DNA from 2 places in the Yimella lutea genome. Region 2 is predicted to be linked to the other one. Evidence: predicted binding sites of a transcription regulator. Region 2 holds the regulator's gene; the other holds the start of a gene.
What was found. The regulator LexA, encoded in region 2, represses DNA repair genes until DNA is damaged. The targets are predictions, from matches to a motif close to TCGAACANNTGTTCGA.

Region 1 (4,472 bases), 650 kb from region 2:
ACCTGAGGGCTTCGATCGGTCAGGCCGCGGAGGCGGTCTTCTTTTGGTGGTGCCAGGTCACGGTTTCGTCGGTAACGGTCGCGGTGAGGTTGTCACGGTGCACGATCCGGTGATGCGTGCCGCACAACAGGGCTGAGTTCGCCAGGGATGTTTCACCACCGGTCCACCACGGTTGAACGTGGTGGACCTCGCACATCACCGGCGGCCGCGTGCACCCATCGAAGCTGCAGTGCCGATCTCGTTGGATCACTGCTCGTCGCAGTTCCTTGTCGACCAACCGGACTTTGCGTCCGACGTTCAACGGTTGACTCTTCGAACCCAACACCATCGGAATGATCTCCGCATCACACGCCAACTGCCGCACCGTGTCCGGTGTGACACCCACACCACCATCAGTGACGCCCAACCCCGCAAGCGCTTTGGCGAGCACCCCGTAATCGATCGTGACCACCAACCGGGCCGTCCCGAACGTCTTCACACTGCCGTCACCATCAACAGCCTGCGCACCCACCATGATCAACATCAGCAACGCATCCGCGCGCCGCTTGCCCGGCGTCCGCAGATCCGGTTCACCCGACCTGCTCGCACCCGGGTAGTGCCGGTGATGCGGATCCTCGCAGCACTTCGACACCGGTGACGGCGCCGACAATGCTCCGATCGCGTGCTTGATCACCTCGGCATGATCAGCAGAGAAGTCACCGGTGAACCGCACCATGCCCTCCGGCAGATCAGTCCACGACAACGACTCGTGCCGCTGCAACGCGTCTTCCTTCTCATCCAGCACCTCCTGGCCGTACTCAGCCAGGATCCGCTTGGTCAACTCCCGCACCGCCCGCGCCCCATCACCCGGCGCCAGCGACAGGAACCACCCATAAATCTCGTCCACACCCGCGGTCGGCACCACCGCTTTCACCTTCGCGGTGTTGAACAACGCCGCATTCGCGATCGTGGTGTTCACCGCCCCCGAGGTCACCGCAGCAGCCAACCGAGCATTCAACGGCGACCGACACGCGTCCGCCAACCGAGCAACCCGGGCAGCATGCGCCGGCTCCAAACCACCAGCAGCCACAGCACACGACACATCAGAACCGTCGGAACAGTCGGAACCGTCGGAATCGTGTTCTGTCTCAACCGGATCCACCCGAACCAGGGGCCCCGCGAGCGACGCTGTCTGCGCGCCGAGCACTGAGCCCGCGTCCTCACCACTGGACAACCGTTGCACCCACTGCCCCGCACCCGCCGCGGTCGACCGATCCACCGCTCCCCGCTCGATCGCCTCAGCAGTTACCGCCACCAACGCTGCTTCCGCCTGCTGCATCATCACCGCCAACGACTGCGCCGCCACCGTCAGCTCCACATCACTCAGATTCACCGAGATCGACGCCAACCGGCACACATCCGGCAGCACCTCACGCACCGACCCAGCACACTCACCCGCCTCGCCCGGGTACGCAGGGGCCGGTTCAGCAGCCGTCGAACCGCACCGGGTCTCGATCGCGCCGCTCGCCCCTGGGGGCTCGCAGCTACTCGACCAGCGTTCGTTCACCATGCCCACTCACCCTCCCTTGGTGCGCTTCCGGTCTACCTTCATCGTACAGGTGTTCGAACAGTGTGGGGAAGGGTTTGGTCCCTGAATTTCGTTCGTCGACAACAGAATTCGCTACTTGACGGTATCCACAGCCCGGCTTCGCGGGCCTATTTATGCACAGCCCTTCCTCGGCGGGTCGGGTGTCCGTCTATGTCGCCGTGGTTTCGGCACCTGCGCCCTCGTACCTCGGGCGCAGGGCTCAACCAGCGAACGCTCCTAGGCCCCCGAAGCCTGCGGCCGGCGGTGGTGACATTCCGCCGTAGGGCTCAACCAGCCAAAGTCGGCGGAAGCCTTGGGCGTTCAGAAGCCGCTGATGAGTGCGTAGGCGAGTCAGCCGGCGGACTTCATCTTCGCCAGCCGCGTCTTCAGCCGGTCGACGCGGTGGGAGTTGTCGTGCAGATCGATGTACCTCTCACCGAACGCGACCAGCAGGACGTCATCCAACCGGCGGACGGCGCCCGGCGGGTTGCGATAACCCATTCGCCGGTCCACGTCCGCGACGTCGATACTGCGGATCGCATCGGCGAGCTCGGTCAGCGAGGTGATCCCGAGCTCGAGGACGAGCCCCGACATCCAGGCGTAGTGCTCCGGACGCGACCAGCTGGCGTCCGCGTACTGACCGGCCAGGAACGCGGCCAACTCGCGCGGGTCGATGCGCGGGTCGACCTCGGGGTCGCCGGAGGAGGGCGCGTGCACCGGCCGTTGCAGGCGTTCGCGGATCGCCGAGAACTCGAGGTCGGCGAGCTCGAGCAGACCCGCCGCAAGACTGAAACGACGATCGAAGTCGGAGCGGTACTCATCCGGAACCGTCCCCTTGTAACGGATGTCGTGCTCGAACTCGGCCCATGCGTGCTGCAGCACGGTACGGATCTGCACCTGTACGTGCCGGTCTCCGATCTTCGGGTGGGCCTTGCGGTCCTCGGCCGAGAGCTGGATCTGCAGGTGCCGGCTCGCGTAACCCCAGCGCCCCTCGCTCGCGGTCTCGCTGCCCATGTCCCGGTCGTCCAGCACGACTGCCTCGGTGGCCAGCAGTTGAGCGACCGCCGCGACGTCCGAACGCACGTAGGTGATGACCCGCAGACCGATCACGTCGCCGATGTCGGACATCGGGTCGGGATAGACCGGCGTACCGTCCCGCAACCGGCCGGCCTTGTCGGCGAACGACTCGACGCTCTTGGCTCGGCCGGTGACGGTCAGGTAGTTGAGGCCGGCGTCGTCCAGGATGCCGACGACGAGATCGACCGCTTCTTCAGCGGCGACGCGCAACTTCGGGTGCAGGGAGGCGTACTGCTGGGTAGCACGACGAACGACTTCCTGGTGCGGGAGCGGACGCGAACCACGGGACGACGGCATGGGTGCAGCATGTCAGGCCGGCGACCCGGACGGCGAGCACCGGTCCACAAGCCCACCGATCGGTCGGTGCGGTGGGAGGGGCGCACGACGGATGTCCGCACCTGCAGTGATGCTCGCCGGATTCATGCCTGCCAGGCTGTGCCGGTGAAGCCATGGATGCGCGTCGCGTTCGCGCTGTTCGTCGTCGGATGGGGGGCCAACGAGTTCTCCCCGCTGCTGCTGGTCTACCGCGCGGAGAACGGACTCACCCCCACCTTCGTCAACGCGATGTTCGCGGCATACGTTCTCGGCCTGGTCCCGGCCCTGCTGGGTTCGGCTGCACTGGCCGGACGCTTCGGCCACCGTGCGGTGCTCCGACCGGTCATGGTGTTCAGTGCTCTCGCCTCGGCTGTGCTGGCGATCGGTGAATCGAACTCCGTCCTGCTGTTCATCGGACGTGTGCTGTACGGCATGGCAACCGGTGCCGCCATGGCGCCGGGCTCGACCTGGGTCAAGGAACTGTCCAGCGATGCACCTGCAGGGACGGGCGCCCGTCGGGCCGCGATGTCGTTGTCGGGCGGGTTCTGCCTCGGCCCCGTGGCGGCCGGGGTGCTCGCCGAATGGGTTGCCGGCCCCAAGGTCGTCCCGTACCTCGTCCACATCGCCCTGACGGCTGTTGCCGCGGCGGTCGTGTGGAACGCTCCGATGCGCTCCCAGCATGCCCCCGACCATCTCGTCGCGATCGGCGAGCCGGACGTCCCTGCGACTCGCCCGTCGCACGCGGCCCTGTCGACGCATTTCTGGGGACGCATCGCGCCGATGGCGCCGTGGGTGTTCGCCTGCCCGTCGCTGGGCATCGTCACCATCCCCGCCCTCGTCGGTCAGCACATCAGCGGCTGGTCGATCGCCTTCAGCGGCGCCATGTCGGGTGTGACGCTCGGCATCGGCGTGCTGGTGCAGCAGCCCGCCCGTGACCTGGAGGCGCAGCGTCCGGGCGTGGTCAGCCTGCTCGGCATGGTGGCCGTGCTGGTCGGCATCCCGATGGTGGCTCTCGTTGCGTGGCAACCGAATCCGCTGCTAGCAGTTGCCGCCGGAGCGGTGCTGGGGTGCGGATACGGACTCAACCTCGTCGGCGGGCTCACCCGCGTCGAGCACGCCGCCGACGCGACTCACCTGGCGATGACCAACGCGGTCTTCTACTGCCTCACCTATCTCGGCTTCTTCCTGCCGATGATCATCGCCGCGCTCGCCTCACGCTGGCACACCCAACAGGTCATGGCCGGGCTGTGGATCGCAGCCGTGGCGAGCGCAGCGGTCGCCTTGGCCGCACGACGAGCAGCCTGAGACCGGTCAATCAGTCTGTGAGGCGGGCCGTTCGGCCTCCTGCACCAACAGCGCCAGTTCCTCGACCGCCCACTCGCAGATCTGCTGCGGGTCAGGCACCAGTTCCGGATCGGTGGTGATGCCCACATGCAGCAGATCGCGGTAGCCCAGCAGGGTGATGTTGAGCCCGATCCCGTCGGCCAACACCGACAGCGGGTACATCGCCTGC
Region 2 (4,472 bases):
CGTGCGCACCTGGTCGTTGGCGGCCTGGTGCTTGCGCATGACCTTCCTGTGCGCCTCGGCGTTGCGGGCGTAGCCGGCGTAGGAACCGACGACACCGGCGATCTCGGCAGACCGCTTGTAGGCCGCGCCGGTGAGCAGCGAGGTGATGGCAGCGGCGAGGCTGCGGCCACCTTCGGACTCGTAGCCGTGGCCGGTGGCCATCAGCAGCGCACCGAGGTTGGCGTAACCGATGCCGAGCTGGCGGTAGTCGACGGTGGTCTTGCCGATCGCCTCGGTCGGGAAGTCGGCGAAGCAGATGGAGATGTCCATCGCGGTGATGACCATCTCGACGACCTTCTGGAAGGTCGGCACGTCGAAGGTGTCGTCTTCCTTCAGGAACTTCAGCAGGTTGAGGCTCGCGAGGTTGCAGGAGGAGTTGTCGAGCGACATGTACTCCGAGCACGGGTTGGACGCGGTGATGCGCCCCGACTCGGGGTTGGTGTGCCACGCGTTGATGGTGTCGTCGTACTGCACACCCGGGTCGGCGCACTCCCACGCGGCCTTGTTGATCTTGTCGAACAGCTCGCGGGCGTCGACTTCCTCGATGACCTCACCGGTGCCGCGGGCACGCAGACCGAACGGCTTACCGTCCTCGACCGCACGCATGAACTCGTCGCTGACCCGGACGGAGTTGTTGGCGTTCTGGTACTGGACCGAGTGGATGTCCTTGCCGCCGAGGTCCATGTCGAAACCGGCGTCGCGCAGCGCACGGATCTTGTCTTCCTCGCGCGCCTTGGTCTCGATGAACTCCTCGATGTCGGGGTGGTCGACGTCGAGCACGACCATCTTCGCCGCGCGGCGGGTGGCGCCACCGGACTTGATGGTGCCGGCGGAGGCGTCGGCGCCACGCATGAAGCTGACCGGGCCGCTGGCGGTGCCGCCGCTGGACAACAACTCCTTGGAGGAACGGATCCGCGAGAGGTTCAGGCCGGCACCGGAGCCGCCCTTGAAGATGAAGCCCTCCTCCTTGTACCAGTTGAGGATCGAGTCCATCGAATCGTCGACGGCGAGGATGAAGCACGCCGAGACCTGCTGGGGGCTCTTGGTGCCGACGTTGAACCACACCGGGGAGTTGAAGCTGAAGACCTGGTGCAGCAGCGACCAGGTGAGCTCGTGCTCGAACAGCGTCGCGTCGTCGTCGGTGGCGAAGTAGCCGAACTCCTTGCCGGCCTTGACGTAGGTCAGCACGACACGGTCGATGAGCTGCTTGAGGCTCGTCTCACGGGCCTCGGTGCCGAGTGCGCCGCGGAAGTACTTCGTGGTGACGATCGTGGACGCGTTCAGCGACCAGAAGTCGGGGAACTCCACGCCACGCTGCTCGAAGATCGTCTCGCCGGTCTTCCAGTTCTGCTGAACGACGTCGCGACGCTCCCAGGTGACCTCGTCATAGGGATGCACGCCCGGGGTGGTGAAGATGCGTTCCACCTTCACACCCTTGCCGCTCTTGCGCGTGCGCGAGCGTGCGTTGGTCGTCTCCGTCATGATGCTCCTCCGTGGGCTTCTGGGTGTGATGCCGGTTGTGGATCTGCGTGTGATTGCTTGGAAATCGGTGGTGCGCGTGCCGGCGGTCAGCGGTCGGTCACGGTTCGATCAGTCTGAACCCGACCACCGACAGCCTCGTCGCCTGTTCGAGCTGCGGCCTGGTGACCGGCCCCGTCGGTCGAGCTGAGATCGCGTTCGGCGCGCAACAGGGCGATGGCTGCCTCGAAGTCGTCGAGATCGTCGAACGCCTGGTAGACGGACGCGAACCGCAGGTAGGCCACCTCGTCGAGCGTGCGCAGCGGGCCGAGAATCGCCAGTCCCACGTCGTGCGCGTCGATCTCGGCCGCGCCGCCGGAGCGGATGCTCTCCTCCACCTCCTGCGCCAGCAGGGCGAGCTGGTCCTCGGACACCGGCCGGCCCTGGCAGGCCTTGCGGACGCCCACGAGCACCTTCTGCCGGGAGAACGGTTCGCTGGCGCCGGACCGCTTGACCACCGTGAGGCCGGCGGTCTCCATGGTGGAGAACCGCTTGCCGCACGACGGGCACTGGCGACGCCGTTTGATGGAGGTGCCGTCATCACTGCTGCGGCTGTCGACGACCCGGGAGTCGTCGTGTCGGCAGAACGGGCAGTGCATGGTCACCTCCTGGTGATGATCCGGGTCGGTTCGGCTCGCAAGGGCATAGGAATGCCCGGGCCACGAGGCCTTGATCGGCCCGATTGGGGATGTTCTTGTGGATAACCGGTGAAGAAGCCCGTCATTCCTGTTGAGATCCTGGGGACCTACATGTGGACAACTTACATCGGTGTAACTACTAGATGTAGGGATGTTATTCCGCTTCGACCCCAAGATGCAAGGTGGGGATCGGAAAGTCTCTCCGCCGATCCGGCACGTTCACCAAACGTGCTGGTCACGGCGCCGAGGCGTTCGCGAACTGGTCGCGAGGCCCCGTGACACACCCGCGCCCCGTTCCCGACGATCGGGAGACGGGGCGCGCCATGGGAGCGAAGTCGTCGTCAGCGAGGAGCCGTCAACGACTGGCCCGGGTGGACATGCAGAGTATTGAGGTCGTTCGCGAGCTGAAGGCGCACGACCGCTTCGGCGACCGGCAACTGCGGGTAGGCCTGGTGCGCAACCTCGGACAGCGTCTGCCCCGGCTGCACCACCAACTGCGTCGCCGACGGCGAGGAGGCGAAGGCCCGCCCGGCACCCCAGCCCGCCGCGATCAGGGTGGTGAGCACGAGCGCGGCGAGCACGCGACGGCCGCGCATGGTGAGCCGAACCTCGTCCCGGCCGAGTCGCGCGACCGGCTGGTTCGACGGCACGAGGGTCAGGTGACGCCGGCGCTGCGGTGTGCGGACCACACGCGGCTGATCCCAGCGAGCAACTGCACTCATGATGTTCTCCGTCCCTGGCGCGAGGCGCCGGATCAAGTTCTCCTTCGCACACGTGTGCGATAGAACGTCTGTACGATGTATAGCACGGCTGTTCGAATGATGCGAGACACGCCTCGTACAAATGTTTGAAAACTGTGTCCGAGCCGCATAGCCTCTTTCCATGCTCCGCAGCCTGGCACCGACCACCGACAACCTCCTTCGAAAGAGCGCTGCACGGCTCGCCGACAGCAGCTTCATCGGTCGTCCAGGACGCATCACCCGGGGCATGAAGGGCCGTACCGATCGACCCGCCCGCACCACCTCACCGACGGCATGACGAAGGACGCAGACGAAATGGCCAAGATCCACCAGCTGCCCGACGACGAGGGCGGCGTAGCGCTGACCACCCGCCAGCGCAAGGTCCTCGAAGTGATCCGCAACTCCGTCGACCGGCGCGGCTACCCGCCGAGCATGCGGGAGATCGGTGAGGCCGTCGGCCTGACCAGCCCGAGTTCGGTGGCCCACCAACTGTCGATGCTCGAGCGCAAGGGTTATCTGCGCCGTGACCCCAACCGTCCCCGCGCGATCGAGGTCATCTCCCCCGATCACCAGCAGGACAAGCGGGGCGTGCGTGGCGGTTCCAGCGTCACCTCGAGCGACGAGTCCACCATCGACGAGACCGGCGCCGGCGACCAGCGTCCGGCAGCCTCCTACGTGCCCGTCGTCGGACGCATCGCGGCCGGCGGGCCGATCCTGGCCGAAGAGGTCGTCGAGGACGTCTTCCCGTTGCCCAAGCAGATCGTCGGTGAGGGCGACCTGTTCCTGCTCAAAGTGGTCGGTGACTCGATGGTCGACGCCGCAATCTGCGACGGCGACTGGGTCGTCGTGCGCCAGCAGCCGACCGCGACCAACGGCGACATCGTCGCCGCGATGCTCGACAACGAAGCCACCGTCAAGACGTTCAAGCGTCGCGACGGCAAGGTCTGGCTGATGCCGCACAACCCGGCGTACGACCCGATCGACGGTGACCACGCGGTGATCCTCGGCAAGGTCACGGCCGTCCTGCGGCGGGTCTGATCACCGGCGTCGATCGCCGCTCGCGTCCCGGTCGACGTCACCCAGTACGTCCCACACCGCCTCCTGCAGCACCTCGCTCAGGGGGCGGTGTACGTGTCTGGTGGCCAGATGTTCCGCTCGCGACCAACCGGTGTTGACCAGAACGATCGGGATGTCGCGCTCGGCAGCACGCCGCGCGAAACGGAAGCCGGACATCACACCGAGCGAGGATCCGACCACCAGCAGCGACTTTGCCCGCTCGAGACGGTTGAAGCAATGGGCGACCAGATCCTTGGGTACCGATTCGCCGAACATCACGACGTCCGGCTTCAGCAGGTCGCTGCCACAGGTCGGGCACACCACCAGTTCGATGTCATGGATCAGCGAGGGGTCGATGTCGACGTCGCCATCCGGGCGCAGCGGCAGGTCGCGCGCCCTCTCGGCGTCCTGCGCGAACACCGGATTGCGCGTGGCGAACTGCTGCTGGATCCACTCTCGGTCGGCAAGCGCCCGGCAGTTC

Region 1: the regulator LexA is predicted to act here: its motif matches at 1,591-1,606, upstream of FB459_RS04660 (HNH endonuclease signature motif containing protein).

What each region holds. Positions count from the first base shown of each region.
Region 1 covers NZ_VFMO01000001.1:975,133-979,604, reverse strand. Annotated here, with positions in the region: gene FB459_RS04660 (HNH endonuclease signature motif containing protein) at 20-1,318, opposite strand; gene FB459_RS04655 (GTP pyrophosphokinase) at 1,919-2,941, opposite strand; gene FB459_RS04650 (MFS transporter) at 3,086-4,264, shown strand; gene FB459_RS04645 (WS/DGAT/MGAT family O-acyltransferase) at 4,271-4,472, opposite strand, start outside.
Region 2 covers NZ_VFMO01000001.1:1,621,789-1,626,260, reverse strand. Annotated here, with positions in the region: gene FB459_RS07710 (vitamin B12-dependent ribonucleotide reductase) at 1-1,521, opposite strand, end outside; gene nrdR (transcriptional regulator NrdR) at 1,608-2,156, opposite strand; gene FB459_RS07700 (LysM peptidoglycan-binding domain-containing protein) at 2,537-2,917, opposite strand; gene FB459_RS17235 (hypothetical protein) at 3,078-3,233, shown strand; gene lexA (transcriptional repressor LexA) at 3,230-3,973, shown strand; gene FB459_RS07690 (Sir2 family NAD-dependent protein deacetylase) at 3,974-4,472, opposite strand, start outside.